4 regions of the Bradyrhizobium sp. MOS001 genome follow, and region 1 is predicted to be linked to each of the others. Evidence: predicted binding sites of a transcription regulator. Region 1 holds the regulator's gene; each other region holds the start of a gene.

The links. Region 1 encodes PhoB, which activates phosphate uptake and scavenging genes when phosphate is short. Its sites were predicted from a motif close to TGTCATNNANCTGTCAT; they were not measured.
Region 2: a site for PhoB is predicted at 1,698-1,714, ahead of CT676_RS35200 (DUF465 domain-containing protein). Genes of this name have one in related genera too.
Region 3: a site for PhoB is predicted at 2,010-2,026, ahead of CT676_RS02810 (glycerophosphodiester phosphodiesterase family protein). Genes of this name have one in related genera too.
Region 4: a site for PhoB is predicted at 1,857-1,873, ahead of CT676_RS28115 (DUF2794 domain-containing protein). Genes of this name have one in related genera too.

What each region holds. Positions count from the first base shown of each region.
Region 1 covers NZ_SPVJ01000015.1:57,387-61,594, reverse strand. The annotation lists gene pstB (phosphate ABC transporter ATP-binding protein PstB) at 1-659, shown strand, start outside; gene phoU (phosphate signaling complex protein PhoU) at 671-1,387, shown strand; gene phoB (phosphate regulon transcriptional regulator PhoB) at 1,403-2,110, shown strand; gene CT676_RS20170 (GcrA family cell cycle regulator) at 2,345-2,857, opposite strand; gene CT676_RS20165 (aspartate aminotransferase family protein) at 3,314-4,208, shown strand, end outside.
Region 2 covers NZ_SPVJ01000046.1:27,350-31,557, forward strand. The annotation lists gene CT676_RS35195 (NAD(P)/FAD-dependent oxidoreductase) at 185-1,288, shown strand; gene CT676_RS35200 (DUF465 domain-containing protein) at 1,430-1,612, opposite strand; gene CT676_RS35205 (DUF465 domain-containing protein) at 1,942-2,148, shown strand; gene CT676_RS35210 (hypothetical protein) at 2,276-2,494, shown strand; gene CT676_RS35215 (hypothetical protein) at 2,516-2,767, shown strand; gene CT676_RS35220 (GGDEF domain-containing protein) at 2,830-3,456, opposite strand; gene CT676_RS45540 (hypothetical protein) at 3,389-3,592, shown strand; gene purE (5-(carboxyamino)imidazole ribonucleotide mutase) at 3,685-4,173, shown strand; gene CT676_RS35230 (5-(carboxyamino)imidazole ribonucleotide synthase) at 4,170-4,208, shown strand, end outside.
Region 3 covers NZ_SPVJ01000001.1:582,085-586,292, forward strand. The annotation lists gene pdhA (pyruvate dehydrogenase (acetyl-transferring) E1 component subunit alpha) at 1-286, opposite strand, end outside; gene CT676_RS02810 (glycerophosphodiester phosphodiesterase family protein) at 541-1,893, opposite strand; gene adh (aldehyde dehydrogenase) at 2,115-3,632, opposite strand; gene CT676_RS02820 (GAF domain-containing protein) at 3,789-4,208, opposite strand, start outside.
Region 4 covers NZ_SPVJ01000028.1:91,918-96,125, forward strand. The annotation lists gene CT676_RS28105 (Bax inhibitor-1/YccA family protein) at 1-436, shown strand, start outside; gene CT676_RS28110 (GNAT family N-acetyltransferase) at 746-1,273, shown strand; gene CT676_RS28115 (DUF2794 domain-containing protein) at 1,421-1,792, opposite strand; gene CT676_RS28120 (DUF1223 domain-containing protein) at 2,402-3,178, opposite strand; gene acnA (aconitate hydratase AcnA) at 3,396-4,208, opposite strand, start outside.

The DNA of each region.
Region 1 (4,208 bases):
CGGCGTTCATCGGCCCGTCTGGCTGCGGCAAGTCGACCCTGCTGCGCATCTTCAATCGGATGTACGACCTCTATCCGGGCCAGCGCGTCACCGGTCAGCTCATGCTCGACCAGACCAACGTCCTCGACCCCAAGCTGGACCTCAATTTGCTGCGCGCCCGCGTCGGCATGGTGTTCCAGAAGCCGACGCCGTTCCCGATGACGATCTACGAAAACATCGCCTTCGGCATCCGTCTCTATGAGAAGATCTCGAAGTCCGAGATGGACGACCGCGTCGAGAAGGCGCTGCGCGGCGGCGCGCTGTGGAACGAGGTCAAGGACAAGCTCAACGCCTCCGGCCTGTCGCTCTCCGGCGGCCAGCAGCAGCGCCTCTGCATCGCCCGCACGGTCGCGGTGCGGCCCGAGGTGATCTTGTTCGACGAGCCCTGCTCGGCGCTCGACCCGATCTCGACCGCCAAGGTCGAGGAGCTGATCCAGGAGCTGTCCGAGAACTACACGATCGCGATCGTCACCCACAACATGCAGCAGGCGGCGCGCGTCTCCGACAAGACCGCCTTCATGTATCTCGGCGAGCTGATCGAGTTCGACGACACCAGCAAGATCTTCACGTCGCCGACCGACCGGCGCACGCAGGATTACATCACCGGCCGGTTCGGCTGAGGAGACGGAACATGGGTTCTGAACATACCGCAAAGGCCTTCGACACCGACCTCCAGGAACTCACGCGCCTGGTCGCCGAGATGGGCGGCATCGCCGAGCGCATGATCGTCGATTCCGTCGACGCGCTGATCCGCCGCGACGTCGCGCTCGGCCAGCGCGTCGTGACCATCGACGCCGAGCTCGACGCGCTCCAGAAGAAGATCGAGGAGCGCGCCGTTCTCACCATCGCGCGCCGCCAGCCGATGGCGGTGGATCTGCGCGAGATCGTCGGCGCCATGCGCGTCGCGACCGATCTCGAGCGGATCGGCGACCTCGCCAAGAACATGGGCAAGCGCGTCGCGGCGCTGGAGACGGATTTCCATCCGCTCAAGCTGTTCCGCGGTCTGGAGCACATGACCGACCTCGTGCAGCAACAGGTCAAGTCGGTGCTGGACGCCTATGCCGCGCACGATCTGCCGGCGGCAATGGCGGTGTGGAAGGGCGACGAGGAAGTCGACGCCATCTGCACCTCGCTGTTCCGCGAGCTCCTCACCTACATGATGGAGGATCCGCGCAACATCTCGTTCTGCATCCATCTGATGTTCTGCGCCAAGAACATCGAGCGCATCGGTGACCACGCCACCAACATCGCCGAGACCGTGTTCTACATGATCGAGGGCCAGGCGATCACCGACAAGCGGCCGAAGGGCGACATGACGACCTTCGCCACGACGGTCCCGAACACTTAAGGAGCGACGAACACCATGGGCGCACGCATTATGGTGGTTGAGGACGAGGAAGCTCTCACCGAGCTTCTCCGCTACAACCTCGAAGGCGACGGCTATGACGTCGAGACGGTGATGCGCGGCGACGATGCCGACACCCGCCTCAAGGAGCACATCCCCGATTTGATCGTGCTCGACTGGATGCTGCCGGGCCTCTCCGGCATCGAGCTGTGCCGGCGGCTGCGCACCCGGCCCGAGACCAAGCAGCTCCCGATCATCATGCTCACCGCGCGCGGCGAGGAGAGCGAGCGGGTGCGGGGCCTTGCGACCGGCGCCGACGACTACATCGTCAAGCCGTTCTCGGTCCCGGAGCTGCTGGCACGCGTGAAGGGCCTGCTCAGGCGCGCCAGCCCCGAGCGGCTCGCCACCGTGCTCGCCTATGGCGACATCGAGCTCGACCGCGACAAGCGTCGCGTGGCGCGCTCGGGCCGGCCGATCGATCTCGGCCCGACCGAATATCGCCTGCTGGAGTTCTTCCTGGAGCATCCCGGCCGCGTGTTCTCGCGCGAGCAGCTGCTCGACAGCGTCTGGGGCCGTGACATCTACATCGACGAGCGCACCGTCGACGTCCATATCGGGCGCCTGCGCAAGCTGCTCAATCTCGGCCGCGAGCAGGACCCGATCCGCACCGTCCGCGGCGCGGGCTACGCACTGGACGATCGCTTTGCGAAGGCGGAGCAAGCGTAAGGGGTTGCTGTGGCAGACGTGATTTAGCGGGCTGCCACCGCATCCTCGATGTCGTCCCTGCGAACGCAGGGACCCATAACCACAGGGAGTGGTTTGGCGAAGACTCGGAGTGATCATCCCGCGCAATAACTACGCGCCGGGATTATGGGTCCCTGCGTTCGCAGGGACGACACCGAGTGAGTTGAGCCGTCATCGCGTGACGGCGCCGTCTTCGTAGTCAGCTAATCCGATACCTCAGCGCGGACCCGGCTTCGCCGGCGCGCGCCGGCGATCGGCCGCGGGCTGATACGCCACGCGCGAGTGCTGGGCGCAGTAGGGCAGGCCGGAGAGCGCCTTGCCGCCGCAGAAGAAGAAATCCGGGCTCGAGGGATCGCCGACCGGCCAGTGGCAGGTGGCCTCGTTCAGCTCCAGCAGCGACAGCCGCTGGCTCATCGGCACGACGTTGTCGTAGGTGACCGGTTCGGCCTCGACCTCGACTTCGAAGGCTTGCGCCAGCGCGGTGTTGCCGCGCGCGATCGGGCGGGTCACCCGCATCATGTGCTGGGCGGGGCGTGCCTTGCGCGGCCGCGGCGCTGCCGATGAAGGGCTCTTGGCGCGGCCCGACAGGCCGAGCCGGTGCACTTTGCCGATTACGGCATTGCGGGTCACATTGCCGAGTTCAGCGGCGATCTGGCTGGCCGAAAGCCCGGCCTCCCAGAGCTTTTTCAGCTGCTCGACGCGATCATCCGACCAGGTCAAAACGGTCATTGCACCCTTTCCTTCGCCGGCGCCTGCCATCCTGGCGGCCGCACGGCGAATGCCTAAGCTTCGAAAAACCCGTGCCGCCAGAATCCCTTAAGGCTCGCCGGGCGCACCAGATGCGCCCGAACGCTTACGCCGGTACATGAGGACTTAGAGGATCAGAACTGCTGCACGAGATGTCGTATCTGACAAGCCAAACGCTACAATATGGCGTGACTCACGCGCAAGAGTCCGCCGACTCGCTTCCACATGTTCCGTGGCGGAAATACGCAAAATCGCCACCGCAAGACTACGGATTCTGCGTTTCGCGAGGCTTTCCGGGCGGCATTGACACCGGTTTCACCAGGCATAAGATAGTCTCGCGTGCCGCCCTTAAAAGGCGGCACGTTTCGTTTTCCGGGCCGGTCAATGGTGCGTTGCGCAATGCACGCTCACGCCGTCCGCAACATTCAAGTGATCGTCATGACTAACAGCGCAGCGCCGCATTTGCTCCCCGTTTTCGCCAGGTCCGACCTCGGTTTCGAGCGCGGTGAAGGCTGCTGGCTGATTGCGACCAATGGCGATCGCTATCTCGATTTCACCTCGGGCGTGGCGGTGAATGCGCTCGGCCATGCTCACCCTGCGTTGGTCAAAGCGTTGCAAGAGCAGGCCACCAAACTCTGGCACATGTCGAACCTGTTCCAGAGCCCGGACGGCGAGAAGCTCGCCGCGCGTCTGTGCAACGAAAGCTTCGCGGACTTCGTGTTCTTCTGCAATTCCGGCGCCGAAGCGCTGGAAGGTGTGATCAAGCTCGTCCGCCATCATCACTTCTCCAAGGGTCATCCGGAACGTTACCGCATCATCACCTTCGAAGGCGCCTTCCACGGCCGCACGCTGGCAACGCTCGCCGCGACCGGTTCGGCAAAATATCTCGAAGGGTTTGGCCCGCCGATGGACGGCTTCGACCAGGTCCCGCATGGCGATATCGACGCCGTCAAGAAGGCGATCGGTCCGCAGACCGCCGGCATCCTGATCGAGCCGATCCAGGGCGAGGGTGGCGTGCGTTCGGCAACGCCCGCCTTCCTGAGGGCGTTGCGCCAGCTCTGCGATGAGAAGGGCCTGCTGCTCGCGTTCGACGAGGTGCAGACCGGCATGGGCCGCACCGGCGATCTGTTCGCGCATCGCCGCACCGGCGTCACGCCTGACGTGATGTCGCTGGCCAAAGCGCTCGGTGGCGGCTTCCCGATCGGCGCGGTGCTGGCGACCGCGGACGCGGCTGCCGGCATGGGGCCCGGCTCGCACGGCTCGACCTTCGGCGGCAATCCGCTCGCGATCTCGGCTGCCAACGCCGTCCTCGACGTCATGCTCAAGCCCGGCT
Region 2 (4,208 bases), on a different contig from region 1:
ACGTCGGATTGTCTGGCTTCACGGGTTTGGATCGGGTAAACGCCTGTACGCGCAACAGAAAAATGTGACGCCAAATACGGCAATTGCCCTGACATGATAAATGCTTCCTTAATGGAAAACGGCCCGGTGCCGTGGTTCTCAGGCCTGATGCCACCGTTGCTTTCAATGGATACACTGCACAACCATGGATAGGGTCGACTGCGTCGTCATCGGAGCCGGCGTGGTCGGGCTCGCGGTGGCTCGAAAGCTTGCCCAGGCCGGGCGCGAGGTGATCGTGCTCGAGGAAGCCGAGGCCATCGGCACCATCACCTCCTCGCGCAACAGCGAGGTGATCCATGCCGGGATCTATTACCTCGCCGGCAGCTGGATGGCGCGCATGTGCGTCAGCGGCAAGCATGAGCTGTACCGCTACTGCGGCGAGCGCGGCATCCCGCACAAGAACTGCGGCAAGCTGATCGTCGCGACCAGCGCCAAGGAGACCGAGAAGCTGCAATCGATCAAGGCGCATGCCGAGGCCAATGGCGTGCTCGACATGCAGCTGCTCACGGGCGAAGCCGCACGCGCGCTGGAGCCGGCGCTCGCCTGCGATGCCGCGCTGCTCTCGCCATCGACCGGCATCATCGACAGCCACGCCTACATGCTCTCGCTGCGCGGCGAGGCCGAGGCGGCCGGCGCGGCCTTTGCGTTTCACACCCCGCTGATCCGCGCCAAGGCAGCCGGCGATGTGATCGAGATCGAGGCCGGCGGCGAAGCGCCGATGACGCTGCAATGCGGCCTGCTCGTCAACGCCGCCGGGCTCTCGGCGACAACGGTCGCACGCCACATCGACGGCATGCCGATCGACCGGATTCCGCCGGCCTATCTCGCCAAGGGAAACTATTTCAGCTGCAACGCCAGGGCACCGTTCTCGCACCTGATCTATCCGGTGCCCGAGCCAGGCGGGCTCGGCGTGCATCTGACGCTGGACATGGCCGGGCAGGCACGCTTCGGCCCCGACGTCGAGTGGATCGAGACGATCAATTACGAGGTCGATCCATCACGCGCCGAGCGCTTCTATCCGGCGATCCGGAGATACTGGCCGACGCTGCCCGACGGCGCGCTGATGCCGAGCTATTCAGGCATTCGCCCGAAGATCGTGCCGCCGGCGGTGGCCACGCAGGATTTTCTGATGCAGGGCCCGCGCGATCACGGCGTCGAAGGCCTGATCAACCTGTTCGGCATCGAATCGCCGGGACTGACGTCATCGCTCGCGATCGCGGATCACGTCGCCGAGCTCGCAGGCATCTAGGGGATTTTCCATCGGAGCGGAAAGGCTCCAAGCGCCGCGCAAATAACTTTGCACGCTGCGCACCTTCATGCAGGGATGAGCGCAATAGCTCTCACCCCTGCATGAAAGGGTAAGTTCAACTCTACACTGTTACAGGGGTTACTAGTGGAGCGTGTCGCCGGTGTGCTTCAAACGCTCGATCTGGTCCTTGACCATCAACTTCCGTCGCTTCAACTCAACAATTTGCAGGTCGTCTGTTGAAAGGTGCACGAGAGCTTCGTGCAATTCGTTTTCGAGCGTTTTGTGCTTCCGTTCCAATTCAACCAGATGTGCCTGAATTGTCATTCGAAACCTCCTCGGTAGGGGGAAACCTTGGATTCGATCCGGACAAACAAGTGTACATCACCGATTCGTTCTGTCGATATGTATCCGTCGTCGCAGCGTCATTTTTGAAAATTCATATGTAACGAATCGTGAGTAAGGAACCACGCTGGAAAAATCCATGATATCAATGTGCTTGCGCAACGCCGCAACGAATCGTCGAAATATCTTGCGAGAGTTCGGTGAGCGGCGGCCCGAGATCGCTTGCGATCACGGCGCGCAAGGACGATAATTTCCACAGGGCATCCACAGCCTTGAATCTCACGCCCATCGGGTTTTCGGCCACCGCGAACATGACCAATGAAGACGAGCGTGAGCTCGAAGCCGAGCTCACCCGGTTGCAGCAAGAACACCGAGATCTCGACGCCGCGATCGATGCGATGCATCAATCGCCTGCCCCCGACCTGTTGCGGTTACAACGGTTGAAGAAGCGCAAGCTGTTGTTGCGCGACCGTATCGCGTTCATCGAAGACCAGATCACGCCGGACATCATCGCCTGAACCGCGAGGCCCTTTTCGTGGCAGCTCGCCGCATCCGAATCCGCTTGACTCGAAAAGAACAAAATAGGAACATTTGGGCATCCCACCGCCCCAAGAAACGCCCAGGAAACCTCCGAGGACAACGCAGATGTCGGCAACCGCCCTTCTCGACAACAGCCATTATGAACAGGCCTGCGACCAGGCGATCGCGATGTGCGACGGCAATCTGCGCAGCACCATCAAGGCGCTGATCATGGCCAACGAATATCTGGAAGCAGAGCTGGAAGAATTACAGGCGGCGATTTCAGCCGGCTGCATTCCCGAGACCGCACGCAGCAAGGTGCGGAGCAACAGCAGCGCCGCCTGAGTTCAACATCGGAGCAACGCCATGTCGGATGTGACCTACTACGTTGCAATGCCCTTCCTGATCGATGCCGACGGATCGCCTGTCGCGGGCGCCGCGGAGGAATGCCAGAGCTCGGCGGCCGCGTTGCGGCGCGCCGAGATCCTGGCGCACGGTGCCGGCCATATCGGCGCGGTTGCGTTCAGCCGCAGCGGCGATCCCATGACCGGCGAATTCGGCGACGCCACGCTGCTGCGCAAATTCGGCAACGTGCCGGAAGATCTGGCCACGCTGTAAGGGTTGTTGCTTGAGCATGATCTCCGCGCAACGCGGTCCGCGCTTGTCGCGAAGATCGTGCCCTAGTTGCTGACCAGCCTGATCAGCGGCTCGTGCCGCCGGTGCGCCTTGCGCACATACATGGCGGCATCAGCCTCCTCCAGCGCGCGGCCTGCATCGGACTGTGCCCCCAGCAGCGCGACACCTGCGGAGGCGCCCGCGGTCACGCGCTGACCGCGAAAGGCAAACGACAATTCGTCGATCGCCTGCTCGAAAGTCGCGGCCTTCGCCTTGGCGTCGGTCTCGCTGAGATTCCAGAGCAGCAGCGCGAACTCGTCGCCGCCAAGCCGGCCGACCACGTCCGAGGCGCGGACCTGCCGCGTCAGGGTGGCCGCAATCGCCTTGAGCACCTCGTCTCCGGCGGCGTGGCCGAAGGAATCATTGATCGGCTTCAGGCGATCGACGTCGAGGACGATCAGCGCGCCGCTGGCGCGGTAGCGCTTCATGTAGGCGATGGCGCGCGCGAGCTCGCGCTCGAAGCCGCGCCGGTTCGGAATCTCGAGCAGGAAATCGGTGTCGGCCGCAGCTTCCAGTTCCGCGACCCGCCGCGCCGCCTCCTTGAGCTTGCTCCGCAAGCCGCGGATGGTCGCCCTGGTGTCGGCGGCGGCCGGCGCTCCGCGCCGCGCCGGCTTGGCCGAGCGCTTCGCCAGCCGCCTGGGGGCGGCTTTGGAGCGGCTGGCGCTGGCTTTCCGGCCCTTTTTGGCCTTCGCAGCGCTTGCCCTTTTTGATTTCTTCATGGGCATCCTGCTCAATGAAGGCTTGCGGGGATTCACCAAGACAGGATAGTGCATTCCCTTCTCCTTGCCACCGCCTTGCGAGCCACCGGCCGGAACCGTTAATCTGGCCTATCTTTCTGTTTTCCGAGCACAATTGACGTCATGACCGCGCCGATCGCCATCATCATGGGAAGCCAGTCGGACTGGGAGACGATGCGGCATGCCGCCGACACGCTCGCAGCGCTCGGCGTTGCCGCCGATACCCGCATCGTTTCGGCACACCGCACCCCCGACCGGCTGTTTGCATTCGCCAAGGGTGCCAAGGCGGCAGGCTACAAGGTCATCATCGCCGGCGCGGGTGGCGCTGCGCATCTGCCCGGCATGGCGGCGGCGCTGACGGAACTGCCCGTGTTCGGCGTTCCCGTCGAATCCAGGACGCTCAAGGGCATCGATTCGCTCTATTCGATCGTGCAGATGCCCGCGGGCATCCCGGTCGGCACCCTCGCCATCGGCAAGGCCGGCGCGATCAACGCGGCGCTGCTTGCAGCTTCAGTGCTCGCATTGTCCGACCCGGCCCTGTCCGACCGCCTCGCCGCCTGGCGCAAGGCACAGACCGAGGCGGTTGCGGAGCGCCCGGAGGACAAGGCGTGACTGACGCAAAGCAGGTGAAGCTGAAGCCCGGCGAC
Region 3 (4,208 bases), on a different contig from region 1:
CGGTGGCAAGCATATGACCGTGATCGCGATAGCCGGTGATGACCTGATCGCCCTGCTTCAGGGCCATCTGCATGCCGACCACCACGGCTTCCTGGCCGATATAGAGGTGGCAGAAGCCGCCGATCGCGCCCATGCCGTAGAGCTGGCCGGCCTTTTCCTCGAACCGCCGGATCAGGAGCATGTCGCGGAGCGCTTTGAGCTCCTGCTCTCTGGTGAATTCCGGGGGCGAACCGCCGTCGGTCTTGTCCTGTGGAGTGCTTGCGGCGGCTTTCTTGGGTGCGGCCATGGGAATTCCGGGTCAGAGAAAACTTCAGCCCTCTCTAACCCAAGTCAAACGCCCTTGGAAAGGACCGCGGCGGCATGGCGCGACTTTCATTATGCCGCACTGCAACGTGGCCGAAACTTTGCAAAACCTTTGCCGCCGATCGGGCAACTTTAGCTCACCGGTCAGCGAAGGGAACGTGGGCAGCCAACGCAGAGAAATCGGACGCGCCGTTTTGTATCCGAAATCCCACGCGCGTCCGATTCGCCGTGCCAGCCTTACCAGCCCAACTCGCGCAAATACGCCGCACGGGCGGCAACGCCGGTGTGCGTGAAGTCGCTGAAGACCCCATCGACGCCGAGCCGGTAGAATTTGAGATATTCAAGGCTCGGGTCGCCGCGATAGTCGGCGGCAAGATATTTCTTCTCGTTCCGAAACGTGAAGACATGCACGAAAAGACCGAGCTTGTGCGCGTCCGCGACAAGGCTGGTCGCGTCCTGGGTCGAAGCCTCCGGCGTCGATCCCTTGTAGGGCGTGCCGTCGGCATTTGCGTCCTTCCACGGCGCGATCTTGAGCGGAACGATATAGGCCTTCCACGGGCCGATGCCGTCGGCGTAGGTCTTGATCTCGGCAAGCCCCTCGGCCGTCAGCATCGCATCGTACAGGCGCGCATCGCCTGCAACCGTCCAGTCGAACGGGCGCGAATTCGTGATGTTGTTGAGGAGAACCTTGCCGGTTTTGAAGTCGATTCCGTTGCCGTCGACGAGTTGGACCTGCCGCGTCTGGAGGCCGTGGCTGCGCATATATTTCAGGCTGCCGGGTTCGAAGCTCTGGACCAGGATGGGAGCGTCCTTGGTGTTGAGGCCGTTATCCCTGATGATCTTGATCAGGGCATCCTCGAGCGGACGGCTGCCGGCCGCGCCGCAGCCATTGGCGATCGCCTGGGCATTGTTCCAGGTCGGGTTCTTGGTTTCGGGATAGACGAGGATGGACCGCCCGGTCTCCTTGCTCTTGACCTTGGCGATGTCGATGACGTCCTGGAAGCTGATGATCGGGAGCTTGCCGTTGAAGACTTTCGGCCGCTCGTTGGCCGCGTCATAGGTGGTGCCGCCGATCCATTGCTTCAGCTCGGCCATGGTGAAATCGCTGATCGACCAGTCGTTGGTATGATCCTCGCCGTCGACGATCAGCGACTTCAGCACCGATTTGGGATCGGCCGGATCGCTCAGATCCGTCAGGTAGTCGGCAGGCACGCCGGTGGCCGACGGGGCCTTGACGCGCACACCGGGCACGGTTCGCTTGCGGGCGGCGACGGCCGCATTGGTCTTCGCCACCTCGGCAATGTTGGTGTTGTCGCTCAGCCAGGGGTTATGACGCACGACCAGAACGCAATCCTTGGTCAGGTGCAAATCCTCTTCGAGCGCATCGGTCCCGAGCGCCGCGGCGAGGTCGTACGACGCCTCGGTCTCTTCAGGTACCAGGCCCGGCAGGCCGCGATGTCCAAGGACCAGTGGCGCCTTTCCATCGACGGTCAGGAAGGGCTTGGCGCCAGCTGGCGCCGCGCCGGACTGTGCAAAGGCCATCGACAGCGGCAGCACCGCCGCGCCGAACAGCATCGCTGCGACACCCATTGTCCGTCCTGAACGACTGTTCCGCATCACCAAGCCTCCGTCTTTGCCCGGCATCGCTTCGAATGCCGCGGGCGCCGAACCGGATACGGTCGGCTCTGTCGTCTTGTCTCAAGACTCTGACAGACGGATGACGACGGAGAGGGCAGCGCAAGATTGCGCCGCCCTCTCCTGCCCGATCAGATCTTGCCCCATCAGATCTTGCCCAATCAGATCTTGCCCGATCAGAAGAAGCCAAGCTTCTTCGGGCTGTAGCTGACCAGCAGATTCTTGGTCTGCTGGTAGTGATCGAGCATCATCTTGTGGGTCTCGCGACCGACGCCCGACTGCTTGTAGCCGCCGAACGCGGCATGCGCAGGATACGCATGGTAGCAGTTGGTCCAGACCCGTCCGGCCTGGATGGCCCGGCCGAAGCGGTAGCAGCGGTTGGCATCGCGACTCCAGACGCCGGCTCCCAGGCCATAGAGCGTGTCGTTGGCGATCGCGAGCGCTTCGTCATCGGTCTTGAAGGTCGTGACCGAGACGACGGGACCAAAGATCTCCTCCTGGAAGATTCGCATCTTGTTGTGGCCCTCGAACACCGTCGGCTGGACGTAGAAGCCGCCGGAAAGATCGCCGCCGAGCTCGGCACGACCGCCGCCGGCCAGCACCTTGGCGCCCTCCTGCTTGCCGATGTCGATATAGGAGAGGATCTTGGCGAGCTGTTCGCTAGATGCCTGCGCGCCGATCATGGTGTCGGCCGCACGCGGGTCGCCCTGCTTGATCGCGGCGACGCGCTTCAGCGCCCGCTCCATGAAGCGGTCATAGATATCGGCGTGGACCAGCGCCCGGCTCGGACAGGTGCAGACCTCGCCCTGGTTCAGCGCGAACATCACAAAGCCTTCGATCGCCTTGTCGAAGAAGTCGTCGTCCTCGGCGGTGACGTCGTTGAAGAAGATGTTCGGCGACTTGCCGCCGAGCTCCAGCGTGACCGGGATCAGGTTCTGGCTGGCATATTGCATGATCAGCCGGCCCGTGGAGGTCTCGCCGGTGAAGGCGATTTTCGCGATCCGCGGGCTGGAGGCGAGCGGCTTGCCGGCCTCGAGGCCAAAGCCGTTGACGATGTTGAGGACACCGGGCGGCAGGAGATCGCCGATGATCTCGGCCCAGACCATGATCGAGGCCGGCGTCTGCTCGGCCGGCTTGAGCACGACGCAATTGCCGGCGGCAAGCGCCGGCGCGAGCTTCCAGCATGCCATCAGCAGCGGGAAGTTCCAGGGGATGATCTGGCCGACCACGCCGAGCGGTTCGTGGAAATGATAGGCGATGGTGTCGTGGTCGATCTCGCCGATCGAGCCTTCCTGTGCGCGCACCACGCCGGCGAAATAGCGAAAATGATCGATCGCGAGTGGCAGGTCGGCAGCGCGGGTCTCGCGGATCGGCTTACCGTTGTCCCAGGTCTCCGCAACCGCAAGGCGCTCCAGATTCTCTTCCATCCGGTCGGCGATCCGGTTCAGGATCGCGGCGCGCTCGGCGACGCTGGTGCGTCCCCAGGCGGCCTTGGCGGCGTGCGCCGCATCGAGGGCGGCCTCGACATCCTGCGCATCGGAACGCGCGATCTTGCAGACGATCTGGCCGTTCACCGGCGAGGCGTTGTCAAAGTACTTGCCGGAGATTGGCGCGACGAATTTGCCGCCGATGAAATTGTCATAGCGTTCGGCGAACGGAACCTGGGTGACGCCGAGGAATTCCACCTTGTTCATTGATCACTCCCGATGTTTGCTGTTTGCGCAATTCGTCGCGTGTTCACGACTTGCGCCAACGATGTCGCGGGAGCGTTTTCCTGTCAGCCCGGGCGTCAGCGATGGCCGGGGTAACCTGTCGCAGTTCTGCGACAGTCGTGGGCAAGGCAAGGGCCCTCAGTGCTTCAGCTCGAACCGCTTGAGCTTCCTGTGCAGCGTGGCACGGCTGATGCCGAGGGCCTTGGCGGCGGCCGAAACATTGCCGTCCGCGCGCAGCAGCGCCCGCTGCAACACCGCGCGCTGGCCGCCGGCAAGATGGTCATGCGCGGGTTCGCCGCCGAGGAGGTCAGCCGCGGGCACCGGCTGCAAGGGACGGCCGGGCGCAATCCCGAGTCCCACCCGCGCGGACCGGGTCGCGCCGATCACGAGATCATCTGCATCGACCGCGACGAGGCCGCCGGCCTGGCCGTCCGCGCCTTGCGTCAGCACAATGCGGGCATGGGCGAAGGCGCGGCGAAACAGATCGGCCTCGATGCGCCTCGCCGCCTCACCTGCCGCGAGCGCGATCAGATTGGAAAACGTATCGGTCCGGTCGGC
Region 4 (4,208 bases), on a different contig from region 1:
GTTCGCGGCGCTGATGGGCATCTCGCTGTCCTCGATCTTCCTGGTGTTCACGCACACCTCGATCGTGCGGGTGTTCTTCATCACCGCGGCCACGTTTGGCGCACTGAGCCTCTACGGCTACACCACCAAGCGTGATCTGACCGGGATGGGCTCGTTCCTGTTCATGGGCCTGATCGGCATCATCATCGCGAGCCTGGTCAACCTGTTCCTGGCCAGCACGATGCTGCAGTTCATCGTGTCCGTGGTCGGCGTGCTGGTGTTCGCCGGCCTCACCGCCTGGGACACCCAGCGGCTGAAGAACGACTACATCTACGGCTACGCCTCGGCCGGCGGTGACATCGCAGAGCGTGCGGCCATCACCGGCGCGCTGTCGCTGTACCTGAACTTCATCAACCTGTTCACGCTGCTCCTGCAGCTCCTCGGCCAGCGCGACTAAGCGCTTCGACGAGGGAACGGATACGAACCCCGGCCGAGAGGCCGGGGTTTTTGTTTGGGCCGGGATGCGCGACGCCCCCCCCCCCGGCTTGTCATCGCCCGCCTTGTGCGCAATTGCGCACTGGGGCGGGCGATCCAGTACGCCGCAGCGGCTCGGTTCTAGCCGCGCTGTCTCGGAGTACTGGATGCCCCGCCTGCGCGGGGCATGACAGCGGAGAAGATTGGAGGGCTGCTGCGCTGGCAATGACGGAGCATGGGGAAGCGGCGTTGCCCCTTCCAGTGACCGCGGGAAGGCTCTAATCTCGCCGCCATGTCCGCACCTGAGATCAGGCCCGCCATTGAGGCCGACCTTCCCGCCATCACCGCCATCTACAAGCAGGCCGTCCGCGAGGGCACCGCGACATTCGAGCTGGCGCCGCCGGATCTGGCCGAGATGACGCGCCGCTACCGCGCGCTGGTCGACGGTGGCTACCCCTATTTCGTCGCCATCCTCGATCGTAGCGTCGCCGGCTATGCCTATGCCGGCGCCTACCGGCCGCGGCCGGCCTACCGCTTCACGGTCGAGAACTCGATCTATCTCGATCCCACGTTCCACCGCCGCGGCATCGGCTCGTTGCTGCTGGACCGGCTGATCGCCGAATGCGAGGCGCGCGGCTTCCGCCAGATGATCGCGGTGATCGGCGATTCCGCCAATGCCGGTTCGATCGGCGTGCACACGCGCGGCGGTTTCAAGATGATCGGCACGCATCCCAATGTTGGCCTGAAATTCGGCCGCTGGCTCGACACGGTGATGATGCAACGCGACCTCGGCGAGGGCGCGAGCACGGTGCCGAAATAACCTCGGTCTCGTAGGGTGGGCAAAGCGACTTGTCCGCCGTAGCTCGGAGAGCGAAGGCGGAAACGTGCCCAGATGCCCGGCGATTGAGGAAAGATGGTGGGCACGGCGCGGTGCGCATTTGCCCACCCTACGGCACCGTCCGTAAGGCTAAACCACCGCCAACTTGCGATCGATCACCAGCAGCACGCGCTCGAGCTCGTGGCCGCGGCGCAGGATCAGGCCGGTCGCCGAGATCACGCTGTACATGCCCTGCTTGCGCGCCAGCCGCGGGTCCTTCTCGATGCGATAGATCGGCACTTCCGAGGCGCGGCGGAAGACCGAGAACACCGCGCGGTCCTTCAGGAAGTCGATGGCATAGTCGCGCCACTCGCCGTCGGCGACCATGCGGCCGTAGAGGTTGAGGATGCGGTTCAGTTCCAGCCGGTTGAATGTCACCCGGTTGGGTTGGGCATTCGCAGCGGTGGGGCGCGCCACTGCGCGCTGCTCGCTCGGATCGGCATCCTCCGGCGTCAGACTCATCGAGCGCCTCCTCATCTCGCGGCATGATCGCATCCGCGAAGGACCGTCCCCGGAACCGCGGATCATGACAGTTGCATGATCGCGCCAACTGTTCCCCGCCGCAAGGGGCTCTTCACTCAACTGATTGAATCGGGGGCGAATCGGAGCACACGCAGGAGTGGAATTCTATCGCGGCAAACCGTCACGGGATCGTTAGAAGGAATCTTGATATCGCCGCTTTTCCGCCAAGCGCCTGCCGCCCTGCATTGCGAAAAGACCTGTGTGCGTTGACCCGGTCCTTCCGGTTCCGGATTCCTCAGCCCCCAGCCCCCCGGGGCCGTCAGGATCGGGTCTGTACGCGCGACAAGGAGGGCCAACGCAAGTTGGTCCTTTTTGGTTTGTGCCGAGATGTTTCCGGCACGATCAACTTCCCTCTGATTGACGCGAAGACGACTCTCTCCCCTCATCCTGGGGAGCCGCGAGGCGGCGTCTCGCAGGATGGAAGGCCGCTGCATCAGCCGCGCCTGCATGGTTCTCGCGGCGACGCGTAGCATCGTCCGCCTCGCGCGCAAGGGCGCTCCTCACCATGAGGCGTGAGAGCGAGTACGACGCTGGCGAGAGAAATCTGATCTAGTGCAGCGACGTGTAAGCTGCGCCGAGCATCGCACCCGGCTTCTCACGGCTGCCGTCCTGGACATAGACCACAGCGCCGTCGACGCCGTCGCGCGTGAGATTTTCCAACGGCACCGTCCAGCTTTCCGGACGCCCGTTCCAGTCGCCGACCTTGAGCAGGTTGCGCACGACGTTGTGATAGGTGATCTGCTGTCCGCGATTTTCGCCGCGGCTGATTGCGATCGGCACCGATTTCGTGATCGAGCAGATCCAGACCTCACCGTGCGAGACCGCCGACTCCTTGCTCGCCGCCACCGACACGTTGATCTGCTTGCCTGCAAGCGACATCGTCACCGGCACGCTCATTACGCCTGCGCCGTTGTCGGTCTTGCCGATCGCGCTCTCGATGCCGGCGCGATCGCTGCCGATGACATGCGTCGAACCGTTGACCACGACTTGCGGCGTATAGACCTCGCGGTCGCCGCGCATGCGCGAATAGGCGCGCTGCCGCGCCGAGAAGCGCGAATCCGCAAGCGTGTCCTTCCAGCCGAGATAATCCCAATAGTCGATCGGCATGCTCAGCGCGATGATCGACGGGTCGTTGGAGAGATCGCCGATGACCTGGTCGGCGGGCGGGCAGGAGGAGCAGCCCTGCGATGTGAAGAGCTCGACTACGGCGCGAGGATCAGCCTCGGCGGGACGGATGACGGCGACGATGGCGCAGATACCAAGTGCTCCCGACCAGAGTGCACCGGACCAGCGCGAAACCAGATTAGAAGCCATCATTGCAGTCATTTTGAACGTCACACCTCGCACGCGTGGGGGAAGATCCTATCGCCTGATGGTCACCGTAGTCTTACGGGCATCGTACATTCAACCGTCCGGGGCGAGGTTTTCCGCCGGGCGGGACCATCGGACGCGTGTTCTAACGCACGAAGGCGGCCTTGTGATAGGCCGCCCTCGTTTAACCTTCTACTCACGTCGCGGTGAGCCACCGTTCACAAATTCGCGCTTAGGCCGCGAGCTTGCGCAGCACGTAGTGCAGAATGCCGCCGTTCCGGTAGTAATCGAGCTCATCCAGCGTATCGATGCGGCAAAGCAGCGAAACCCGCTGCAACGAACCGTCGCCGGAGACGATCTCCGCGGTCAGCTTCTGACGCGGCTTCAGGTCGCCGACCAGGCCGCGCAGCGTGACCTTCTCGTCGCCCTTCAGGCCGAGCGACGACCAGGAGGTGCCCTCTTCGAAGGTCAGCGGCAGCACGCCCATGCCGACCAGGTTGGAGCGGTGGATGCGCTCGAAGCTCTGGCAGATCACGGCGCGGACGCCGAGCAGGCGCGTGCCCTTCGCAGCCCAGTCGCGCGAGGAACCGTTGCCGTATTCGGCGCCGGCGAACACCACCAGCGGCACCTGCTCCTGCTGGTACTTCATCGCGGCGTCGTAGATCGACATCTGCTCGCCGTCGGGCCAGTGCTTGGTGAGACCGCCTTCCGGGATATTTCCGTCAGCGCCCTTCAGCATGAAGTTCTTGATGCGGATGTTGGCGAAGGTGCCGCGCATCATCACTTCATGGTTGCCGCGACGCGTGCCGTACTGGTTGAAGTCGGCCGGACGCACCTGGTGTTCGCTGAGATATTTGCCGGCGGGCGAGGTGAGCTTGATCGAACCGGCCGGCGAGATGTGGTCGGTGGTGATCTTGTCGCCGAACATGGCGAGGATGCGCGCCTCGATGATGTCGGTGACCGGCTCCGGCTCCTTCTTCATGCCGTCGAAATAGGGCGGGTTCTGCACATAGGTCGAGCTCATGTTCCAGCGATAGGTCTCGCT